DNA from 4 places in the Pseudomonas sp. NPDC087803 genome. Region 1 is predicted to be linked to each of the others. Evidence: predicted binding sites of a transcription regulator. Region 1 holds the regulator's gene; each other region holds the start of a gene.
What was found. Region 1 encodes FliA, which starts transcription of late flagellar genes. Its sites were predicted from a motif close to CTAAAGTTTNNNNNNNNNNNGCCGNTAA; they were not measured.

Region 1 (5,175 bases):
TCGGTGCAGCAGCCGGAGCGACCGCAGCCTTGGCAGCTGGCGTCGCCACGGTCGACGCGGTGCCCGCAGCAGCGGCGCCGACATCGGTGAACTTGCCTTTGCCGTGCAACTCGTCGAGCAGCGATTCGAACTCGTGATCGCTGATCAGATCACTGCCGGCGGCAGCAGCGACCGGAGCGGCTGGCGCAGCCGGTGCCGAGGCAATCGCCGACTCGAGTGCTTCAACGGCAAAGTTGCCCTTGCCATGCAACTGATCGAGCAGTGCTTCGAATTCGTCGTCGGTGATGTCCGAGCTGTCACCGGCAGCCGGTGCCGCCGGAGTGGCCGCTGCCGGTGCCACGGCATCCGCCGCGAACTGGCCTTTGCCGTGCAACTGATCGAGCAACGACTCGAATTCAGCGTCGGTGATTTCATCGCTGGCAGCCGTATCGGCAGTCGGCGCCGGTGCAGCAGCGGCCGGGGCTTCGGCTTCGGCCTTGACGGCGTTCAGCGAATCCAGCAGCTGTTCAAATTCGTTATCGGTGATGTCGCCCGAATCGCTCGAGTCGCCTTCGACGACCAGTTCTTCGATCATCTCGGCCACTGGCGAAACCGGGGCTTCGTCGGCCGCTTGCGGCTCGGCCAGACGCGCCAGCGCGGCCAGCAGTTCCGGAGTGGCCGCCGTGATCGGTGCACGTTCACGGACTTCGCTGAACATGCTGTTCACCGCGTCCAGTGCTTCAAGCACCACGTCCATCAGTTCTGCATCAACGCGACGCTCACCCTTGCGCAGGATGTCGAACACGTTTTCGGCGATGTGACAGCACTCCACCAGCTCGTTGAGCTGAAGGAAGCCGGCGCCCCCTTTTACAGTGTGGAAACCGCGAAAAATTGCGTTGAGCAGGTCTGCGTCATCCGGGCGGCTTTCCAGCTCGACCAGTTGTTCGGACAGTTGCTCAAGAATCTCGCCGGCCTCAACCAGGAAATCCTGAAGGATCTCTTCATCGGCGCCGAAGCTCATTAATGGGGTGCTCCTACAGGTCTAAAAACCCAAAAAACCTAAAATTCCAAAACTCTAGAATCCAAGGCTGGATAACAAATCGTCCACATCGTCCTGACCGGACACAACGTCTTCTCGTTTATCGGCATGAATCTGCGGACCTTCACCCTGCGAGAGATGTTTTTGTGGATCTTTTTCCGCAAGCATCGCGGCACGGTCGTGTTCGATGCCCGCAAAGCGGTCAACCTGACTGGCCATGAGTACGAGTTTGAGCAAATTGCTTTCGACTTCGGTGACCAGTTGGGTCACACGCTTGATCACCTGACCGGTGAGGTCCTGGTAATCCTGAGCCAGCAGGATGTCGTTGAGGTTGCTCGACACCGCACGGTTGTCCGTGCTGCTGCGTGACAGAAAACCGTCGACCCGGCGCGCCAGCTCGCGGAACTCTTCAGCTCCGACTTCACGACGCATGAAGCGCCCCCAGTCGGTGCTCAAGGCCTGGGCTTCATCGGCCAGGCCATTGACCACCGGCGTGGCGCTTTCCACCAGATCCATGGTGCGGTTGGCCGCGGCTTCGGTCAGCTTGACCACATAGCCCAGGCGTTCGGTGGCGTCGGTGATTTGCGACACTTCCTCGGCCTGCGGCATGTGCGGATCGATCTGGAAATTGACGATCGCACTGTGCAGTTCGCGTGTGAGCTTGCCCACTTCCTGATACAGGCCGCGGTCACGGGTCTGATTGAGCTCATGGATCAGTTGCACAGCGTCGCCGAACCTGCCTTTTTCAAGGCTCTCGACCAGTTCGACCGCGTGTTTTTTCAGGGTCGACTCGAAATCGCCCTGTGAAGATTCGTTATGCTCCATAGCTCCCCCGCGCGTCATCAGCCGATGCGTTCGAAAATCTTCTCGATTTTGTCTTTCAACGCCTGAGCCGTGAAAGGTTTGACCACGTAGCCGTTCACACCGGCCTGAGCAGCCTCGATGATTTGCTCGCGCTTGGCTTCAGCGGTCACCATCAGCACGGGCAGATGCTTGAGTTTTTCATCGGCACGCACGTGGCGCAGCAAGTCGATACCGGTCATGCCCGGCATGTTCCAGTCCGTTACCAGAAAGTCGATGCTGCCGCTGTTGAGTACCGGAATGGCGGTAGTGCCATCGTCGGCCTCGACGGTGTTGGTGAACCCGAGATCGCGCAGCAGGTTCTTGATGATCCGCCGCATCGTTGAGAAGTCATCAACGATGAGGATTTTCATGTCTTTGTTCAATTCGACCTCCAAGCAGTCTTAAACGCGCCCAGCACCTGGACGCGCCACTTCAATCAATCGGCGCAGCACTCGAAGACTGTCTGGAGCACAACAGAGCAAGACCGGTGCCGTTCATCACCGCACCAGCCTCGTTCGCAGTGTCCCCACACTGCCTTCAGCGCGCTCGCCACTCCCCCAAACGCCCCCGCAAACGGGCCGCGCACTGGCTGAGTAACTGGCTGACCCGCGATTCACTGACGCCAAGGACTTCACCGATCTCCTTGAGGTTCAGCTCTTCGTCGTAGTACAGCGCCAACACCAGTCGCTCACGCTCCGGCAAATTGGCAATCGCGTCCGCCAGCGCCGCCTGGAAGCGTTCATCTTCCAGATCGCGTGACGGCTCAAGATGAGCACTCGCGCCATCCTCGTGCAGCCCTTCGTGTTCGCCGTCCTGCAACAGGTCGTCGAAACTGAACAAGCGGCTGCCCAGGGTGTCATTCAAAATCCCGTAGTAATCGTCGAGACTCAATTGGAGTTCGGCCGCAACCTCGTGATCTTTAGCATCACGGCCGGTTTTAGCTTCAATTGAACGAATTGCGTCACTGACCATACGGGTGTTGCGGTGAACCGAGCGTGGCGCCCAGTCCCCCTTGCGCACTTCATCGAGCATCGCGCCGCGGATCCGGATGCCCGCGTACGTTTCGAAACTGGCGCCTTTGCTGGCGTCGTATTTGGTCGAGACTTCGAGCAGGCCGATCATCCCGGCCTGAATCAGGTCTTCCACCTGCACACTCGCCGGCAAGCGCGCCAGCAGGTGATAGGCAATGCGCTTGACCAGTGGCGCGTAACGCTCGATCAACTCGTACTGCGCGTCACGTGCTGACTTCTTGTAGTAGTTCATACCGCTGGCGGTCATAGCACAGGCCCTGCCGTTTGCTGCACGAGGCGCTCGACGAAAAACTCCAGGTGACCGCGCGGGTTGGCAGGCAGCGGCCAGGTATCGACCTTCTGCGCGATCGCCTTGAACGCCAGCGCGCACTTGGAACGCGGAAAGGCTTCATAGACCGCTCGCTGCTTCTGCACTGCCTTGCGCACGCTTTCGTCGTACGGCACCGCGCCGACGTATTGTAAGGCGACGTCGAGGAAGCGATCCGTGACCTTGGTCAACTTGGCGAACAGGTTGCGGCCTTCCTGCGGGCTCTGCGCCATGTTGGCGAGGACGCGGAAGCGGTTCATGCCGTAGTCGCGGTTGAGCAGTTTGATCAGCGCGTAGGCGTCGGTGATCGAGGTCGGCTCGTCGCAGACCACCAGCAACACTTCCTGCGCGGCGCGGACAAAACTGACTACCGAGTCACCAATACCCGCAGCGGTGTCGATCACCAGCACATCGAGGTTGTCGCCGATGTCGCTGAAGGCCTGAATCAGACCGGCGTGTTGTGCCGGGCTCAGGTGCACCATGCTCTGGGTGCCGGAAGCGGCCGGCACGATGCGGATCCCGCCGGGGCCCTGCAACAGCACGTCGCGCAGCTCACAGCGGCCTTCGATGACATCGGCCAAAGTGCGTTTGGGGGTCAGTCCCAGCAGAACGTCGACGTTCGCCAGCCCCAGATCGGCGTCCAGCAGCATGACCCGACGGCCAAGCTCTGCCAGCGCCAGAGACAAGTTCACTGACACGTTAGTCTTGCCGACGCCACCTTTGCCGCCGGTCACCGCGATCACCTGTACGGGATGCATGCTGCCCATGTTATTTCTTTACCTTGTCTTGCATAGACGGAGGCCACATTACTGGCTGCGCGTTCTCAACCGGAACAATGCATGGCAGACCATCGATGTAGGTACAAAAACTGTTCATTACCTCAGCCAACCTGCTTGGTCGGGCTGTGGTAGATATCAGCGAACATGTCAGCCATGGCTTCTTCGCTGGGTTCTTCCTGCATTTGCACGCTGACGGCGCGGCTGACCAATTGATGACGGCGCGGCAGATGCAGATCATCCGGAATCCGTGGGCCGTCGGTCAGGTACGCGACCGGCAATTCATGACTGATCGCCAGGCTCAACACTTCGCCGAGGCTGGCCGTCTCATCCAGTTTAGTCAGGATGCAGCCGGCAAGCCCGCAACGCTTGTAACTGTGATAAGCGGCGGTTAGAACCTGTTTCTGGCTGGTGGTTGCCAGGACCAGATAATTTTTTGAACGGATGCCACGCCCGGCCAGACTTTCCAGCTGCATGCGCAGTGCCGGGTCGCTGGCCTGCAAGCCAGCGGTGTCAATCAGCACCACGCGTTTGCGCAGCAATGGATCCAGCGCCTGTACCAGCGACTGGCCCGGATCGACGTGCGTAACCGGCACATTGAGAATCCGCCCCAGGGTCTTGAGTTGTTCCTGCGCGCCGATGCGGAAACTGTCCATGCTGACCAGCGCCGCGTTCTGCGCGCCGTACTTAAGCACGTAGCGCGCAGCGAGTTTGGCCAGGGTGGTGGTCTTGCCCATGCCGGCCGGGCCGACCATGGCAATCACCCCGCCCTCTTCCAGCGGCTCGACTTCCGGTACCGCGATCATCCGCGCGAGGTGCGCGAGCAGCATGCGCCAGGCCTGACGCGGTTCTTCGATGTCGGTGATCATCGCCAGCAGATCGCGCGACAACGGTCCGGACAGACCGATGCGTTGCAGACGGCGATACAGATTGGCTTGGGCCGGACGGCTGCCTTGCAGCTGATTCCAGGCCAGGGTGCCGAGCTGCACTTCCATCAGCTCACGCAGACTGTTCAATTCGAAGCGCATCGAATCCAGCGCACGCGGATCGACGCCGGCGGACGCCTGCGCAGGTGCCGGAGCCGGACGCGCCGGGGCGGCATAGGTCGGTTCGCTCAACGGTTCGGCAGCGGTCAGCGGCAGGCCGGCCGTCAACGGCAGCCCGGCGAACAACTGGCGATTGGTGTTGCCATCGGCTTCG
Region 2 (5,175 bases), on a different contig from region 1:
GTGGGAGCGGGCTTGCTCGCGAAGGCGTCGTGTCAGTCCAGGCATGTGCTGTCTGACCCAGCGCTTTCGCGAGCAAGCCCGCTCCCACAAGGGAATCTCAGTCTGCCTGAGCGATTGTGTACTGTTTTGATGATGCAGGCTCCGACCGAATCATCCGCTTCATCTTCCATTCAAACGCCAGGGTCAGGCTCACTGCCGCGCAGGCCAGGCCCAGCGCCAGACCCCACCAGACGCCCGTCGGCCCCCAGTTCAGGTGGAACGCCATCCACCACGCCGCCGGTGCGCCGATCAGCCAGTAACAAGCGAGGCCGACCAGAAAGGTGGTTTTTGCGTCCTTGAGTCCACGGATGCAGCCCATGGCGATGGTCTGCGTGCCGTCAAACAGCTCGAACCATGCCGCCACGGCCAACAGGCTCACGGCCAGACGAATCACCTCGGCAAACGCCGGATTGTTGTGATCGAGGAACAACCCGACCAGTTGATTCGGCAACAGCCAGAACACCATGGCAAAACCCAGCATCACCACCGCACCGAAAACAATGCCGACCCGCCCGGACATCCGCGCATCGCTCAGTTGCCCGGCGCCATAATGCTGGCCGACGCGCATGGTGATCGCGTAGGACATCCCCGCCGGCACCATGAACGCCACCGAAACGATCTGCAGGGCGATCTGGTGTGCGCCGAGTTGCGTGCTGCCCATGGTGCCCATGCACAGCGCGGCGAAGGCGAACAGGCCGACTTCCACCGCGTAGGTGCCGCCAATCGGCAGGCCGAGCCGCCACAGTTCTTTCAGATACTGACGATTTGGCCGCGACAGGCCGACGCGCAACGGGTAAGCGTCATACGCCGGATGCCGGCGGATGTGCCAGGCGAGCGCCAGCGCCATGCAGTTGGCAACGATTGCCGTGACCAGACCGATGCCGGTCAACCCCAGTTTCGGCAGGCCGAACATGCCGGTGATCAGTGCGTAATTGAGCAGGAAGTTGGCCACGGTGCCGCCGAGGCTGATGACCATCACCGGGGTCGCCCGGCCGATTGCACTGGTGAAACCGCGCAGGGCCATGAAGCTCAGGTAGCCGGGCAGGGCGAAGGGCAGGGCGATGAGGAATTGACCGGCGGCATGGACGTTGGTTTCGGTCTGGCCGAACAGCAGCAACACCGGTTTCAGATTCCACAGCAGCAACCCGGCGCCGAGCGCCATCAGCCACGCCAGCCACAACCCGGCCTGGGTCAGGCGGGCCGCGCCGATGATGTCGCCCGCGCCCTTACGGATCGCGACCAGGGTGCCGACCGCTGCAATCACACCGATGCAGAAGATCGACACGAACGAATAACTCGCCGCCCCCAGTCCGCCGCCGGCCAGGGCTTCGGGACTGAGGCGCGCCATCATCAAGGTGTCGGTCAGCACCATCAGCATGTGCGCCAACTGTGAAGCGATCAGCGGCCCCGCCAGCCGCAGGATGGCCCAGAGTTCGGTACGCACAGGATGCTGCATGGTCATCACCACCCATCAATCAGAGGGAACAAGAGACCGTCGATTCTCGGCGCTTGGCAGGGTTTGCACAAAAGGATAAAAAGGATGGGTGGCATGATTAAAACTCATCATGAGAAAAAACCGCCGGGTTGGCCGGATGCCGCTAAAGGAGCTTTGTGTATGTCCCGTCGCCTTCCTCCCTTGTATGCCCTGCGCGCATTCGAAGCAGCGGCGCGGCACAGCTCGTTCACCCGCGCGGCCGAGGAATTGTCGATCACCCAGAGTGCAGTCAGCCGGCATATCAAGACGCTGGAAGAACATTTCGCCTGCAAGCTGTTTCACCGCAGCGGACGCAACCTGCAACTGACGGAATCGGCGCGGATGCTGTTGCCCGGCATTCGCGATGGTTTCGCGGCACTGGAGCGCGCCTGCAACACCTTGCGCGCCGAAGACGACATCCTGCGCATGAAAGCGCCGTCGACCCTGACCATGCGCTGGCTGCTGGCGCGACTCAGCCGCTTTCGCCATCTGCAGCCGGGCAACGAGGTCCAGCTGACCAGCGCCTGGATGGACGTCGATTCGGTGGACTTCAACAACGAACCGTTCGACTGCGCCGTGCTGCTCAGTGACGGGCATTTTCCGCCGGACTGGGAAGCCAGCCTGTTGTTTCCCGAAGAGCTGATACCGGTGGGCGCGCCCAATCTGCTGAATGATCAGCCGTGGGATGTTGCGCGGCTGGCTTCCACCGAACTGCTGCACCCGACCCCGGATCGGCGCGACTGGCGCAGTTGGCTGGAGCACATGGGGCTGTCCGATCAGGTGTCGCTCAAGGGGGGGCAGGTGTTCGATACCCTCGAGCTGGGGATGATCGCTGCCGCCCGAGGTTACGGGGTGTCGATGGGGGATTTGTTGATGGTCGCTGAGGATGTGGCGCAAGGCAGACTGAGCCTGCCATGGCCGACCGCGGTCGCCAGTGGACTGAATTATTACCTGGTGTGGCCGAAAACCCGTCCCGGAGGTGATCGTTTGCGCCGCCTCAGCGACTTCCTGCAAGGCGAAGTGCGCGCCATGGCGTTGCCGGCGGTCAAGCGCTTGAGCTGAATCGTTCGAGCCCGCACAATGCCGGCCTTGTGCCATAACCCTGTTGTCCGCTCAAGTATTCGGATGTACCGCCGAATACGTGCATGTGGAACCGTCGTGCCGGTTACCACGCTTCACCCCCACTATTAGAAATTATCCGAGCAGCGATCAAGGAGGATCGAAATGTTCGGCCAGGAGCTGTTCATGTCTCAACCTCGCGCCCGGATCGCCTCGCAGCTGGGCCTCGCGCTCGCTGTGATACTGGCGATTGTCATCAGCGGCAGTACGGTGTTCGCCCTGCGTTCGCTGGATACCGCCAACCTTGCCACCCGTGAAGAGCACCTCGCCAGTGAGGCACGGCTGCTGGCCGACCAGTTGAGCACCTTCCACGGCACGCTGCGCGAGAGCACCCAGCGCTTGAGCGGGCTGTTCGAGAAGCGCTTCAGCGCGGGCCTGAGCATTCACCCGGATGAGCCGGTGACGGTTGCAGGTACTCAAACCCCGGGCCTGCACCTGGGCAGCGAAGTGTTGAACAACAACTTCAAGGAAGTTGACGAGTTCAAGCAGATGACTGCCGGCGTCGCCACGCTGTTCGTGCGTAGTGGCGAAGACTTCGTGCGGGTCAGCACCTCCCTGACCAAACAGGACGGCACGCGCGCTATCGGCACCTTGCTCGATCACGCGCATCCGGCCTACGCGAAGTTGATGGCCGGGCAGGGTTACGTTGGTCGCGCCCTGCTGTTCGATCGTTCCTACATGACTCAATACACCCCGGTGCGCGATGGCAGCGGCAAGGTGATTGCGGTGCTGTTCGTCGGCTTCGATTACACCGATGCGCAGAATGCCCAGTTCGCCAATCTCAAGCGCTTCCGTATCGGTCAGAACGGTTCGCTGGCGTTGCTCGATGAGCAAAACAAATGGCTGGTTGCGCCTGCGGGGGTGCAGGCGCTGGATCAAGCGGTGCCGGTGATCAACGGCTTGGCCAAGACCCCAGGCAAGGGCGAGTTCTGGAGCGACAGCGGCGAAGATTTCTACAGCATTGCCGTGCCGTTCGAGGGCGGCCCGTGGTCGGTGGTGGCGAGCATGCCGAAATCCGAGATTCGCGCGGTGACCTGGAGCGTCGGCACCCAACTGGCCATCGGCAGCCTGCTGGCGATGTTGATCGCGGTGGGCGCGGCGATGTGGCTGCTGCGCAGCAAGTTGCAACCGCTGGGCGACCTGGTCCGTCAGGCCGAAGCGCTGGGTGCCGGTGATCTGAGCGTGCGCCTGAACGTGTCGAGCAACGACGAGATCGGACAGTTGTCCCGTGCGTTCAACCAGATGAGCCAGGCGCTGTCGACCATGGTCGAGCACATCCGCCGCTCCTCGGAAGAGGTCAACAGCCGCGCCCAGGCATTGTCTGGTTTGTCCGGTGGTGCCTACGAAGGCATGGAGCAGCAGTCCGGCGAAATCACCAGCATGGCCGGCGCGGTGGAAGAGTTCAGCGCCACCTCGCTGAACATCGCCGACAACATGGGCGCGACCCAGCGCCTGGCTCAGGAAAACGCTCAGCAAACGCAGATCGGGCGCAGCTCGATGCAAGAGGCGTCGTCCTCGCTGGAGCAGATCGCTGGCGCGTTGAACACCACGGCTACCGTGATCAACACTCTCGGTCAGCGTTCCCAGGAAATCGGCGGCATTGTCAGCGTGATCACCTCGATTGCCGAACAGACCAACCTGCTGGCGCTCAACGCGGCCATCGAAGCAGCGCGTGCCGGTGAGCAGGGGCGTGGCTTCGCCGTGGTGGCCGATGAGGTGCGCAACCTCGCTTCGCGCACCCGTCAGGCCACCGACGAAATCTCCGGGATGATTCACAGCATCCAGCAGGAAACCGGCAACGCCATCAGCACCATGGAGCAGGGCAACCTGCTGATGCAGGAAGGCCTGTCGCGCAACGCCAACGTGGCGTCGGCGCTGGCGCGGATCGATGAGCAGAGCCGTTCGGCGGGGCAGCAGTTTGCGGCGATTACCACGGCGACGCAGGAGCAGAGCAGCACGGCTACTTTGCTGAGCAGCAATCTGCAGAGCATTGCGCTGGCCAACAGTGAGCAGCGGGAGGTCGTGTCGAACCTGGCCGTTACGGCTAAAGAGCTGGAGAAGCTGGCGGCGGATTTGCGTTCCGAGGTTGATCGCTTTCGTTGAGTTGTCGCTGACACAGTCTTCGCAAGCAAGCCCGCTCCCACAGGATTCTCGCTGACCCTGTGGGAGCGGGCTTGCTCGCGAATGGGGCTGACAGGGTCCTGGCATTTACTGAGTCGCCGGCCGATACTGCAGCGCTTCGGCCAGATGTTCACGGCTGATGTCATTGGCGTGTTGCAGATCCGCCAGTGTCCGCGCGACCTTCAGCAACCGATGCGCCGAACGCAGCGACAGAATCAGGCGCTCGCACGCCGACTCCAGCCATTTTTCATCGGCTGTGGACAACCTGCAGTGGCGCTTCAACCCCGGCAGATCGAGAAAGGCATTGGCACAGCCCTGCCGTTTCTGCTGCCGTTCGCGAGCTTCGGCCACCAGGGCCGCAGCGCTGGCACTGTCATCTCCCGGCTTCACTTGCGGGTTCAGCGCTGTCGCTTCCCGCGCCA
Region 3 (5,175 bases), on a different contig from region 1:
ATGCACCGCGTACTGAACTGCGGCGTGGGCATGGTCATCTGCGTGGCTCAGGAGCACGTTGAAGTGGCCCTGAACACCCTGCGTGACGCCGGCGAGCAACCTTGGGTCATCGGCCAGATCGCTGCCGCTGCCGAAGGCGCTGCCCAGGTTGATCTGCAGAACCTTAAGGCTCATTAATGTCCGCAACCTGTGATGTCGTGGTGCTGTTGTCCGGCACCGGCAGTAACTTGCAGGCTCTGATCGACAGCACGCGGACCGGCGACAGCCCGGTCCGCATCGCTGCGGTGATTTCCAACCGCGCCGACGCCTACGGCCTGCAACGCGCCAGCGACGCGGGTATCGCCACCCGCTCGCTGGATCACAAGGCCTTCGAAGGTCGCGAGGCCTTCGATGCCGCCCTGATCGAACTGATCGACGAATTCAATCCGAAACTCGTGGTGCTGGCCGGCTTCATGCGCATTCTCAGCGCTGATTTCGTGCGTCACTACCAGGGTCGTCTGCTCAATATCCACCCGTCGCTGCTGCCCAAATACAAAGGGTTACACACGCATCAGCGCGCGCTCGAGGCCGGCGACGCCGAGCACGGCTGCTCCGTGCACTTCGTCACCGAGGAACTCGATGGTGGACCACTGGTCGTACAGGCAGTAATACCGGTAGAGTTGCACGACACGCCGCAGACACTTGCGCAGCGAGTGCATGTCCAGGAACACCTGATCTATCCGATGGCTGTACGCTGGTTTGCCGAAGGCCGGCTGGCACTCGGCGAGCAAGGTGCTTTACTGGATGGCCAGTTACTCGCGGCCAGCGGCCACTTGATTCGACACTAGGAGATTTTATGCGTCGCGCCCTGCTCTTCGCTTGCGCTCTGTTAGCCCTGCCCTTCGCGCAGGCGGCAGACCTTCAACCGTTCTCCGCCAGCTACACCGCCGACTGGAAGCAGTTGCCCATGAGCGGCACCGCCGAGCGCAGCCTGACCAAGGAAGCCAACGGCGTCTGGAAACTCAGCTTCAAGGCGTCGATGATGATCGCCAGCCTGACCGAAGAAAGCACCCTGACGCTGGACAAGGACACCCTGCTGCCACAGTCCTACCACTTCGAACGTGGTGGCCTGGGCAAAACCAAGAAAATGGATCTGGACTTCGACTGGAACGCCAAGATGGTCACCGGCACCGATCGCGGTGATCCGGTCAAGGTTGCACTGAACCGTGGCATGGTCGACAAATCCACCTACCAGTTGGCCCTTCAGCATGACCTCGCCGCCGGCAAAAAGACCATGAGCTATCAAGTGGTCGATGGCAGCGATGTCGACACTTACGACTTCCGTGTCCTGGGTGCCGAGAAAGTCGAAACCAAGGCCGGCAAGATCGATGCGATCAAGGTCGAGCGCGTACGCGACCCGACACAAAGCAAGCGCACCACCGTGCTGTGGTTCGCCAAGGACTGGGATTACCTGCTGGTCCGCCTGCAACAGGTTGAAACCGACGGCAAGGAGTACAACATCATGCTCCTCGACGGCACCGTCAACGGCAAGGCTGTCAAAGGCAGCTAATCCGCCGCTACACCGAAAAGCCCCGCAGATGCGGGGCTTTTTTGTGCCTGCGATTTCTCCCCCCCCTGTAGGAGCTGCGGCACGCTGCGATCTTTTGATCTTGAAGCAGAATCAACAGATCGCAGCGTGCCGCAGCTCCAACAGGAACCGGTTCAGACCGAAAACCTGGCCACCATATTGTTCAAATCCACCGCCAGCCGCGACAACTCCTGGCTCGCCGCACTGGTCTGATTCGCCCCGGCCGAGGTCTGCGTCGCCAAGTCACGAATGTTCATCAGATTGCGGTCCACCTCACGAGCGACTGCCGCCTGCTCCTCCGAGGCACTGGCGATCACCAGATTGCGCTCATTGATCAAGGTGAACGCCGAAGCAATTTCCTCCAGCGCCACGCCCGCAGCCTTGGCCAGTTCAAGCGTCGAATTCGCACGAATGCTGCTCTGCTGCATCGAACCCACCGCCGAATCGGTGCCCTGCTGAATACCACCGATCATCTGCTCGATTTCCTGGGTCGATTGCTGGGTGCGATGCGCCAACGCCCGCACTTCATCCGCCACCACTGCGAAGCCGCGACCGGCGTCGCCCGCCCGCGCCGCCTCGATCGCCGCATTCAACGCCAGCAGATTGGTCTGCTCGGCAATCGAGCGAATCACGTCGAGCACCTTGCTGATGCCATGAACCTTCTGCGCCAGATCCTCCACCTGCGCCGCGTTGGAGCCGACATCCTCGGCCAGCGACTGGATTGAAGTCACTGTCTGCCGGACCTGCTCGCGCCCATGCTGGGCAATGCGATCAGACTCGCGCGACGCCTCGGAAGTCGCCACTGCATTGCTCGCCACCTCTTCCACGGCGGCAGTCATCTGATTGACCGCCGTCGCCGCCTGCTCGATCTCCAGACTTTGCTGATGCAACCCGCGCGTGGCGTCTTCGGTGACGCAACTGAGTTCTTCCGAGGCCGAGGCCAACTGGCTGGACGACTCGGAAATCTGCCGGATGGTGTCGCGCAGGTTGTGCTGCATGCTCTTCAACGCCTGCAGCAGTCGCGCCGGTTCGTCCTTGCCGGAAATACTGATATCGCCGGTCAGATCGCCACCGGCCACCACTTCCGCCACGCCCAGCGACTGCGCCAGCGGCAGGACGATGCTGCGGGTCAGCAGCAACGCCAGAGCGATGGTGATCAGCGCGGTAACGCCAATCATCACCCCGACCCACACGCGCGAATTGATAAACACCAGTCGCGCGGCTTCGGTGGCGAGATTCGCGTTGTGTTTGTTCAGCTCGACCAGTTCTTTGAGAGTCACCGCCATGTCGTCGGCCAACGGGCTCATCTGCCCGTTGAGGATCGCTGCAGCCTCCTCAACGCGATTCTGCGCCGACAACTGCATGACCTGCGCCTGAAACTCCAGGTACTTGTGCTCGGCGAGCTTGAAGCGGTCGAACAGTTTTCGCTCCTCGGGCAATACGATCAGAACGTCGTAGCGCTGCTGCGCCTCGCTCAGCACGCCACGCAGCTCATTGAGCTTGTTGACGTTCTGCTCCAGCGCCTGCGGATCACGATTGAGCAACAGGCGCATGGTCAGCGCCCGCAGGCGCAGCATGTCCTGACTCATCTCGCCGACCGCCATCACGCTCGGCAGCCAGTTGTTATCGACCTCATCAGACTGGGCGCGCATGTTCGACATTTGCAGCAGGGCGAATGCCCCCAGGGCAAACACCATCAACGCCAACACACCAAAACCCAGGCCGGCACGCGGCGCGATATTCAGACTACGGATGCTCATGACTCTGGTTCCTTCCAAAAGCGCTGCATCAACCCTGCAGCTGGTTGCTTTAGAAGGTATCGGCCCGGCGCAAATTTGCGTAAGACGAAAACGTGATATCAAATGGCCTTGATACTTCGAACCCTCGGCATTAACGATTCAGCGCCGTTTTCCCGGACTTTGCCGCTGTTCGCGGCAATATCGCCAGGAAGTTATCCCGGGCGACTTTACGCGCCACGTCTTCAGGCAAGGCATCAAGGAACGGCGTGAAACTGTGCATTTCCTTACCGAGCTTGTTGAATCGGCCTACAACATCCGAACCAACCATGAAGCGCTCAGGGTATTTCTCGACCAATGCCAGCCATTCCGCTCGCGGCTTGCCCTGCTCGTCCAGCAGATACGGCGTGAGCATGCTCCACGACAGATCAATGAACAGATTCGGATAAGCCTCAAGCATCCGGCTCACCGTCGGCAGGAGGAACTTCAGCTGCGTCTGGTGCCGATGGATTTCCGCACTGGTGCCGGCGTGAGCCCAGATGAACCGCGTGTGCGGGTGATTACGCAGGGGTTCTTCGATTTCCTTCAGGTACAGCGGATTCTTCTCACGCTTGGAGGTGATGTTGGAATGCAGCATCACCGGCAGATCGTTTTCGGCGGCCAGGTGATAGATGCGGGTCATCGCTTCGTTATTGGCCCGTGGCGTGTCGCCGGCGGTCAGCGCGGTCAGATCATCATGGCGGGTGAACACTTCGCCAATGCCCTGCCACAGCCCCGGATAGAGGTCGAGCATGCGTTGAATATGCGCGGCGGAGTTCTTGTCATTGGGGTTAAAGCCCGAGAGGAACGGATGGAAGTGCTGACGCTGCTCCGCAGTCAGCTTTTGCACGGCATCGGCAACGATCACGTCGGTGGCGCTGTACCAGTAGGCATCAGCGTCATCGCCGGCGTAATAGCGCGGACGCTTGGGTTCGTCCTCATGCCATTTCTTCGCCACGGGAATCCCGGAAATCATCACATGGTCGATGGAATTGTCCTGCATGGCCGTGAGCAATTTCGCCATGCCGGCGGTTTCCTGGAAAAAATCCACGTAATGCAGGTGCGCATCGCTGTAGGTGTAATCGCGGGCGCTGGCGCTACCGGCAAATGCCAGCAGGCAGGCAAGACTCAAACGAAACAAGGACACAAGTAATCTCCGGCAGGTAGGCATAGCCTAGACCTTGATCCGATGACAAGGGTTCATCCTGCAGGAAAGTGGAACGCGGCTCTGTAGGAATGCTCTATAACTGCAAGGTCTTTTTTGATCGAACGACTTTTTCCTACTGCCAGTGAGGTTGCCATGACCGTTACCGTCAATACCGTCTCCGCCGAAGGTTTTCGTCACACCGTACAGATTGATGACCACGAATTGTTTGCCGATGTACCGAAGTCTGCCGGCGGCGAAGGCTCGGCCCCCGAACCGCACGACTACTTCGACGCCGCGCTTGGTGCCTGCAAGGCCCTGACCCTGAAGATGTACGCGAAGAAGAAAGACATCCCGCTGACCGGCGTCGGTGTCGAGGTCAAACGCGACAACAGCGAAGAGCAGAAAGGCAAATACGTGCTGCACGTGACGCTTACCCTCAAGGGTGTTCTCACCGATGCCCAGCGTGAAGAACTGTTGCGCGTCGCCGATCGTTGCCCGATCCACAAACTGATGACCAGCACCGACGTCAGCATCGAAACCCACGCCCCACAAGGCTTCGACAGCCAGTAATCACCCTCTAGCCAGCGGCGGGTTATGCTTCTGGCATCACCCGCTCAGCCTGGAATCCACCATGGATACGCAACCCCTGATCATCCGCCCGCGCGCCGAAGACGTCGAAGGCCAGC
Region 4 (5,175 bases), on a different contig from region 1:
GGCACCCGCGAGATCCCGTGCAGCAACATCGACAGCGAACCGAACAGTGGCAGTGCGCAGACGATCAGCAGCACCACCAGTTTCAGTTTCAGATGCTGAATGCCGCCACTGGGCGGGCGCCCCTGCGGGCGGCGCGTGCGCGAATCACTCATGGTTTGGCCGCCGACCAGTCCACCCAGCCGAACTGCCAGGTCGCCAGAATCACCAGGCCGAAGACGATCCGGTACCAGGCGAACGCCGCGTAGCTGTGGTTGGCGATGAACTTGAGCAGACCGCGCACGGCAATCATTGCGAAGACGAACGCGGTGATGAAACCGATGGCGAACACCGGGAAATCCGCCGGCACGAACAGGTGGCGATACTTGTAGCCGGAGTACACCGCCGCACCGACCATGGTCGGCATGGCCAGGAAGAACGAGAACTCGGTCGCGGTCTTGCGCGACAGGCCGAACAGCAGGCCGCCGATGATCGTCGAGCCGGAACGCGAAGTGCCGGGAATCATCGCCAGACATTGGGCGAAACCGACTTTCAGCGCGTCCTTCCAGGTGATCTGGTCCACGGTTTCGGCGTGCACTTCATGCTGGCGGCGTTCGGCCCACAACATGATCACACCGCCCACCACCAGCGCGGTCGCGACGGTGATCGGATTGAACAGGTATTGGTGAATCAGGTCGGCAAAAATCACCCCCAACACCACCGCCGGCAGAAACGCGATCAGCAGGTTGGCAGTAAAACGCCGCGCACTCGGCTGGGTTGGCAAGCCAATCACCACGTCGAGAATCTTGCGGCGAAACTCCCAGACCACCGCGAGGATCGCACCAAGCTGAATAATGATGTTGAACGCCATGGCCCGTTCGCCGCCGAAGTCGAGCAAGTCGGCAACAATGATCTGGTGTCCGGTACTGGAAATGGGCAAAAACTCCGTCAGCCCTTCTACAACTCCTAGAATCAGTGCCTGCAAGGCGGTCCAAAGATCCATCAGTCCCCCAAAGAGCGATGCACGGCGGCATGCCCCGATAATATTTTTCGTTCACTGCGATCAGCGTAGCTGTCTGTTGCTGTACCGATTCCGCGCGCACAGCATCCACACGAAACGGTCAAAATTCCGTGAAATATCAACTTGGATTCAGGTTTTCTCGCGCGGGGCCGAAATCCTAACAGACAAGCTTTAATAGTGCTGCGGCGTTATACGACTTGGGTCGCGTATGCCCGATCACCCAAACGTGGTTGGATGCTGGCGTTGATTTATTACAAGAAAAAGAAATCGGAGTGACAGCGTTATGAACAGCTTGCGCAGTGTGTCGATCAGCCGACGCTTGTGGCTCATTTTGATTGTGGCCGTGGTCATGTTGTTGACCTTGGGCGTGTTGATGCTCAAGCAGATCCACGATGACCTGTATCACGCCAAGGCGCAGAAAACCCAGCATGTGGTGCAGACCGCCAGCGGCCTGCTGACCTACTACCATGACCTGGAAACCGCCGGCACCCTCACCCGCGACGCCGCACAGAAACAGGCGCTGACCGCCATTCGCGGCCTGCGCTACGACCAGAGCGATTACTTCTGGATCAACGACCTCACCCCCGTGATGGTCATGCACCCGACCAACCCCAAGCTCGAAGGCCAGAACCTCTCGGCGATCCGTGACCCGGACGGTTTCGCGGTGTTCAACGAAATGGTCGCGATCGCCAAAAGCCAGGGCGCGGGCATGGTCGATTACCGCTGGCCGAAACCCGGCGCCAGCGAGCCGGTGGCGAAAACCTCCTACGTCAAACTGTTCGAGCCGTGGGGCTGGGTACTCGGTTCCGGGGTTTACATCGACGATGTGCAGAACGAATTCCAGGGTCAGGTGATCAAGGCTTCGGTGATCGGCCTGGTGATCGCCGTGATCATGGCCCTGCTGGTGATCCTGATTGCGCGCAGCATCGTGCGTCCGTTGCAGGAAACCGTGAATGCCATGGCCAACATCGCCAGCGGCGAAAGCGACCTGACCCGCAGCCTCGATACCCACGGCCAGGACGAAGTCACGCAACTGGCGCACCATTTCAACGCCTTCACCGCCAAGTTGCGCCGGGTCATCGCTGACCTGCAGGTTTCGGCCAGCGCGCTGGGCCAGTCGTCCAGCGAACTGGGCAACGATGCGACCCAGGCCCAGCAACGCAGCCAACAGCAATCGCAACAGATGGAACTGGTGGCGACCGCCATCAACGAGGTCACCTACGGCGTACAGGACGTAGCGAAAAACGCTGAACATGCCGCCGCTGAAATGCGCGACGCCGAAGCCCAGGCGCAGCAGGGCCAGATCAACATCGACGGCAGCCTGCAACAGATCGACAAGTTGTCCGGGACCATTGATCAGGCGGTCGAAGTGATTCGCACCTTGGCGGCGGAAAGCACGCAGATCGGCAGCGTGCTGGAGGTGATCCGTTCGATTGCCGAGCAGACCAACCTGCTGGCACTCAACGCGGCCATCGAAGCGGCCCGCGCCGGTGAACAGGGCCGTGGCTTTGCGGTGGTGGCCGATGAAGTTCGGTTGCTGGCGCAGCGCACGCAAAAGTCGACCGCGGAAATCCAGACCATGATCGAGCGCCTGCAGAATCATTCCGAAGCGGCGGTGAAGGTCATTGGCGACAGCAGCAAGGCCTCGCAACTGACCATTGAGCAAGCCGGCCTCGCCGGTGCCAGCCTCAATGCCATCGGCCAGGCACTGCGCAATCTCAATGGCTTGAACGCCTCGATTGCCAGCGCCACCTTGCAACAGGCGCATGTGGTCGAGGACATCAATCAGAACGTCACGCAGGCGGCGGGCCTGTCCCACAGCACCGCGTTGGCGGCGGAGCAGTCGAGTGCGGCGAGTGTGAAACTGGGGCAATTGAGTGAACAGTTGAATCAGCTTCTGCGCCAGTTCCGCGTCTGACCCCTCACCCTTGTGACACTCCACCCTTGTGGGAGCGAGCCTGCTCGCGAAGGCGTAATGTCAGTCAACATCTGCGTTACTGAAATACCGCTTTCGCGAGCAGGCTCGCTCCCACAGGTTTTTGGGTACAATTGCGCCCCTTCTTGCACTCCCCCAAGGAACCCCCATGTCCGGGCTTGAACTGTTTGCCGCCGCCCTCGGTGTGATCGCCGTCTGGCTGACGGTCAAACAGAATCCGTGGTGCTGGCCGATCGGTCTGGTCATGGTGTTGCTGTACAGCTGGATCTTCTATGACGTGAAGCTGTACTCGGACATGTTGCTGCAAGTGATCTACGCCGCGTTGCAAGTCTACGGCTGGTGGCAATGGACCCGTGCCGGGACGATGCATGACGGCCGCGAAGTCACTCGTCTGGACCGCCGTTCGATCCTGCTCGGCCTGAGTGTCGGCGCACTTGGCAGCCTGCTGCTGGGCGCGGCCATGGCGCACTGGACCGACGCGGCGCAGCCGTGGCTCGACGCCGCGCTGACAGCGTTCAGCCTGGTTGCGCAATTGTGGATGGCGCAGAAACGCCTGCAATGCTGGGCGCTGTGGTTCGTGCTGGATGTGATTTTCGTCGGTCTGTTCCTTTATAAGGGCTTGTACCTCACCGCCGCGCTGTACGCCCTGTTCACCCTGATTGCGCTGCAAGGCTGGCGGGAATGGCGCGCCGATCCGGCGTTGCAGCGATGAAGGTGGTGGTCCTCACCGGCCCGGAATCCACCGGCAAGAGTTGGCTGGCGGCGGGCCTGCAGGAACACTTCGGCGGCCTGCGGGTGGATGAATACGTGCGCTGGTTCATCGAGCAGAATCCCCGTGATACCTGCCTGAACGACATTCCCGCTATCGCCCGTGGGCAGTTGCAATGGGAAGATCAGGCCCGAGCGCAGCAACCGCAACTGCTGATTCTCGACACTCACCTGCTGAGCAATATCCTCTGGAGCCAGACCCTGTTTGGCGACTGCCCGGCGTGGCTGGAGCCCGAGCTGCTGGCACGGCATTACGACCTGCACCTGCTGTTGTCGCCGGAGCAGATCGACTGGACGGATGACGGCCAACGCTGCCAGCCGCAGCTCAGTGAACGCATGGCGTTCTTTCAGGCCACCCGCGACTGGCTGGAACAACACCGGCAACCGCTGCAAATCATTCAGGGCAACTGGGATGAACGTCGGTCTCAGGCCTTCGAAGCCGTGGCGCATTTGTTGGCTGATTGACTTGGCAAACGGGCCCTGTCGAGGGCCAAGTGTCCATTCCTGAAACACTCGCCACAGCGCAAAGCAGCCGTTTAAATGGTCTTCATCATTTTGTAAGGCAATCTGTTACGCCCGTGTAACACCTCATGGCAAACCCTTGTTCCAGAGCTTTGCGCCGGCCGTGACCACCGCGGTGACCGGGGGTCTGTTTCAGCGTTGAAACAGATTATGTATCAACATTGCGCGCCACACTGCCAACTCATTGATATTCAAGTAAAACCCAAAAGCGGCACAGCTTTCGCTCTCTCTTTCCCAACGCTGACAAGAGCCAGCCCACTGAAGAAGGAATTGCCGCCGTGGGGAATATCAATAAAGGCCTGACCTGCCTTCTGCTGATTGGATCAGCAGCCAGCACATTCATCAGTTTCAACGTTCAGGCCGAAGGCAATGGCGTGATCGTTCTCAACCGCGACGTTCAGCCCATTCCCATCGGACGCAGCGGCGGAAAAGACCCCTATCCCACCACGGTCAATGCCAACCCTTCGGCTCGCATCAATCAGGCGATGACCAGCACCGAGCTCAATGACGGTGACTTTGCCAGTGTAGCCAGCGGCTCTTCGATCCGCAGCAACATCATCACGCCGAACTCGGACATGCCCGGCATGAACGTATTGACCAACCCCAACGGTCTGCCCGGCATGAGTGCCGGTCACGGTGGCGGCGGTGGCGGCACGATCTCCAACACGATCAATCGCTCGTTGAGCACTGGTCTTGCGCCGCTGACCCGCATGGCTGGAGGCCAATGAGATGAATCGTTCCCTTCTGCTGCTTGCCCTTTTCAGCTGCGCCAGCGCCATGGCCGATCCGAGCTCCGTGAACAACGCAGATATCCAGGATAGCGGTGTGCAGTACCGCGGCAACTTCAACGTCAACCAGGCCGCCGGCGACCAGATGCAACAGACCAACACCAAGGCGATCGCCATTGGCACCAATGCCAGTGCCACGACCATCGTCAGGCAAAAGCTGGATA

Region 2: a site for FliA is predicted at 2,626-2,653, ahead of ACIOUG_RS25785 (methyl-accepting chemotaxis protein). Genes of this name have one in related genera too.
Region 3: a site for FliA is predicted at 3,384-3,411, ahead of ACIOUG_RS17195 (methyl-accepting chemotaxis protein). Genes of this name have one in related genera too.
Region 4: a site for FliA is predicted at 1,126-1,153, ahead of ACIOUG_RS00905 (methyl-accepting chemotaxis protein). Genes of this name have one in related genera too.

Annotation. Positions count from the first base shown of each region.
Region 1 covers NZ_JBIUVO010000084.1:1,043-6,217, forward strand. The annotation lists partial or broken gene ACIOUG_RS24790 (chemotaxis protein CheA) at 1-1,000, opposite strand, end outside; gene ACIOUG_RS24795 (protein phosphatase CheZ) at 1,055-1,843, opposite strand; gene ACIOUG_RS24800 (chemotaxis response regulator CheY) at 1,861-2,232, opposite strand; gene fliA (RNA polymerase sigma factor FliA) at 2,399-3,139, opposite strand; gene fleN (flagellar synthesis regulator FleN) at 3,136-3,966, opposite strand; gene flhF (flagellar biosynthesis protein FlhF) at 4,080-5,175, opposite strand, start outside.
Region 2 covers NZ_JBIUVO010000100.1:2,643-7,817, reverse strand. The annotation lists gene ACIOUG_RS25795 (NorM family multidrug efflux MATE transporter) at 98-1,495, opposite strand; gene ACIOUG_RS25790 (LysR substrate-binding domain-containing protein) at 1,655-2,575, shown strand; gene ACIOUG_RS25785 (methyl-accepting chemotaxis protein) at 2,759-4,735, shown strand; gene ACIOUG_RS25780 (YifB family Mg chelatase-like AAA ATPase) at 4,841-5,175, opposite strand, start outside.
Region 3 covers NZ_JBIUVO010000034.1:37,534-42,708, forward strand. The annotation lists partial or broken gene purM (phosphoribosylformylglycinamidine cyclo-ligase) at 1-177, shown strand, start outside; gene purN (phosphoribosylglycinamide formyltransferase) at 177-827, shown strand; gene ACIOUG_RS17190 (DUF3108 domain-containing protein) at 836-1,549, shown strand; gene ACIOUG_RS17195 (methyl-accepting chemotaxis protein) at 1,702-3,327, opposite strand; gene ACIOUG_RS17200 (amidohydrolase family protein) at 3,458-4,513, opposite strand; gene ACIOUG_RS17205 (OsmC family protein) at 4,643-5,059, shown strand; gene ACIOUG_RS17210 (pirin family protein) at 5,121-5,175, shown strand, end outside.
Region 4 covers NZ_JBIUVO010000001.1:217,752-222,926, forward strand. The annotation lists gene ACIOUG_RS00895 (DUF1294 domain-containing protein) at 1-152, opposite strand, end outside; gene ACIOUG_RS00900 (undecaprenyl-diphosphate phosphatase) at 149-979, opposite strand; gene ACIOUG_RS00905 (methyl-accepting chemotaxis protein) at 1,281-2,915, shown strand; gene pnuC (nicotinamide riboside transporter PnuC) at 3,082-3,645, shown strand; gene ACIOUG_RS00915 (AAA family ATPase) at 3,642-4,166, shown strand; gene ACIOUG_RS00920 (hypothetical protein) at 4,502-4,951, shown strand; gene ACIOUG_RS00925 (adhesin) at 4,953-5,175, shown strand, end outside.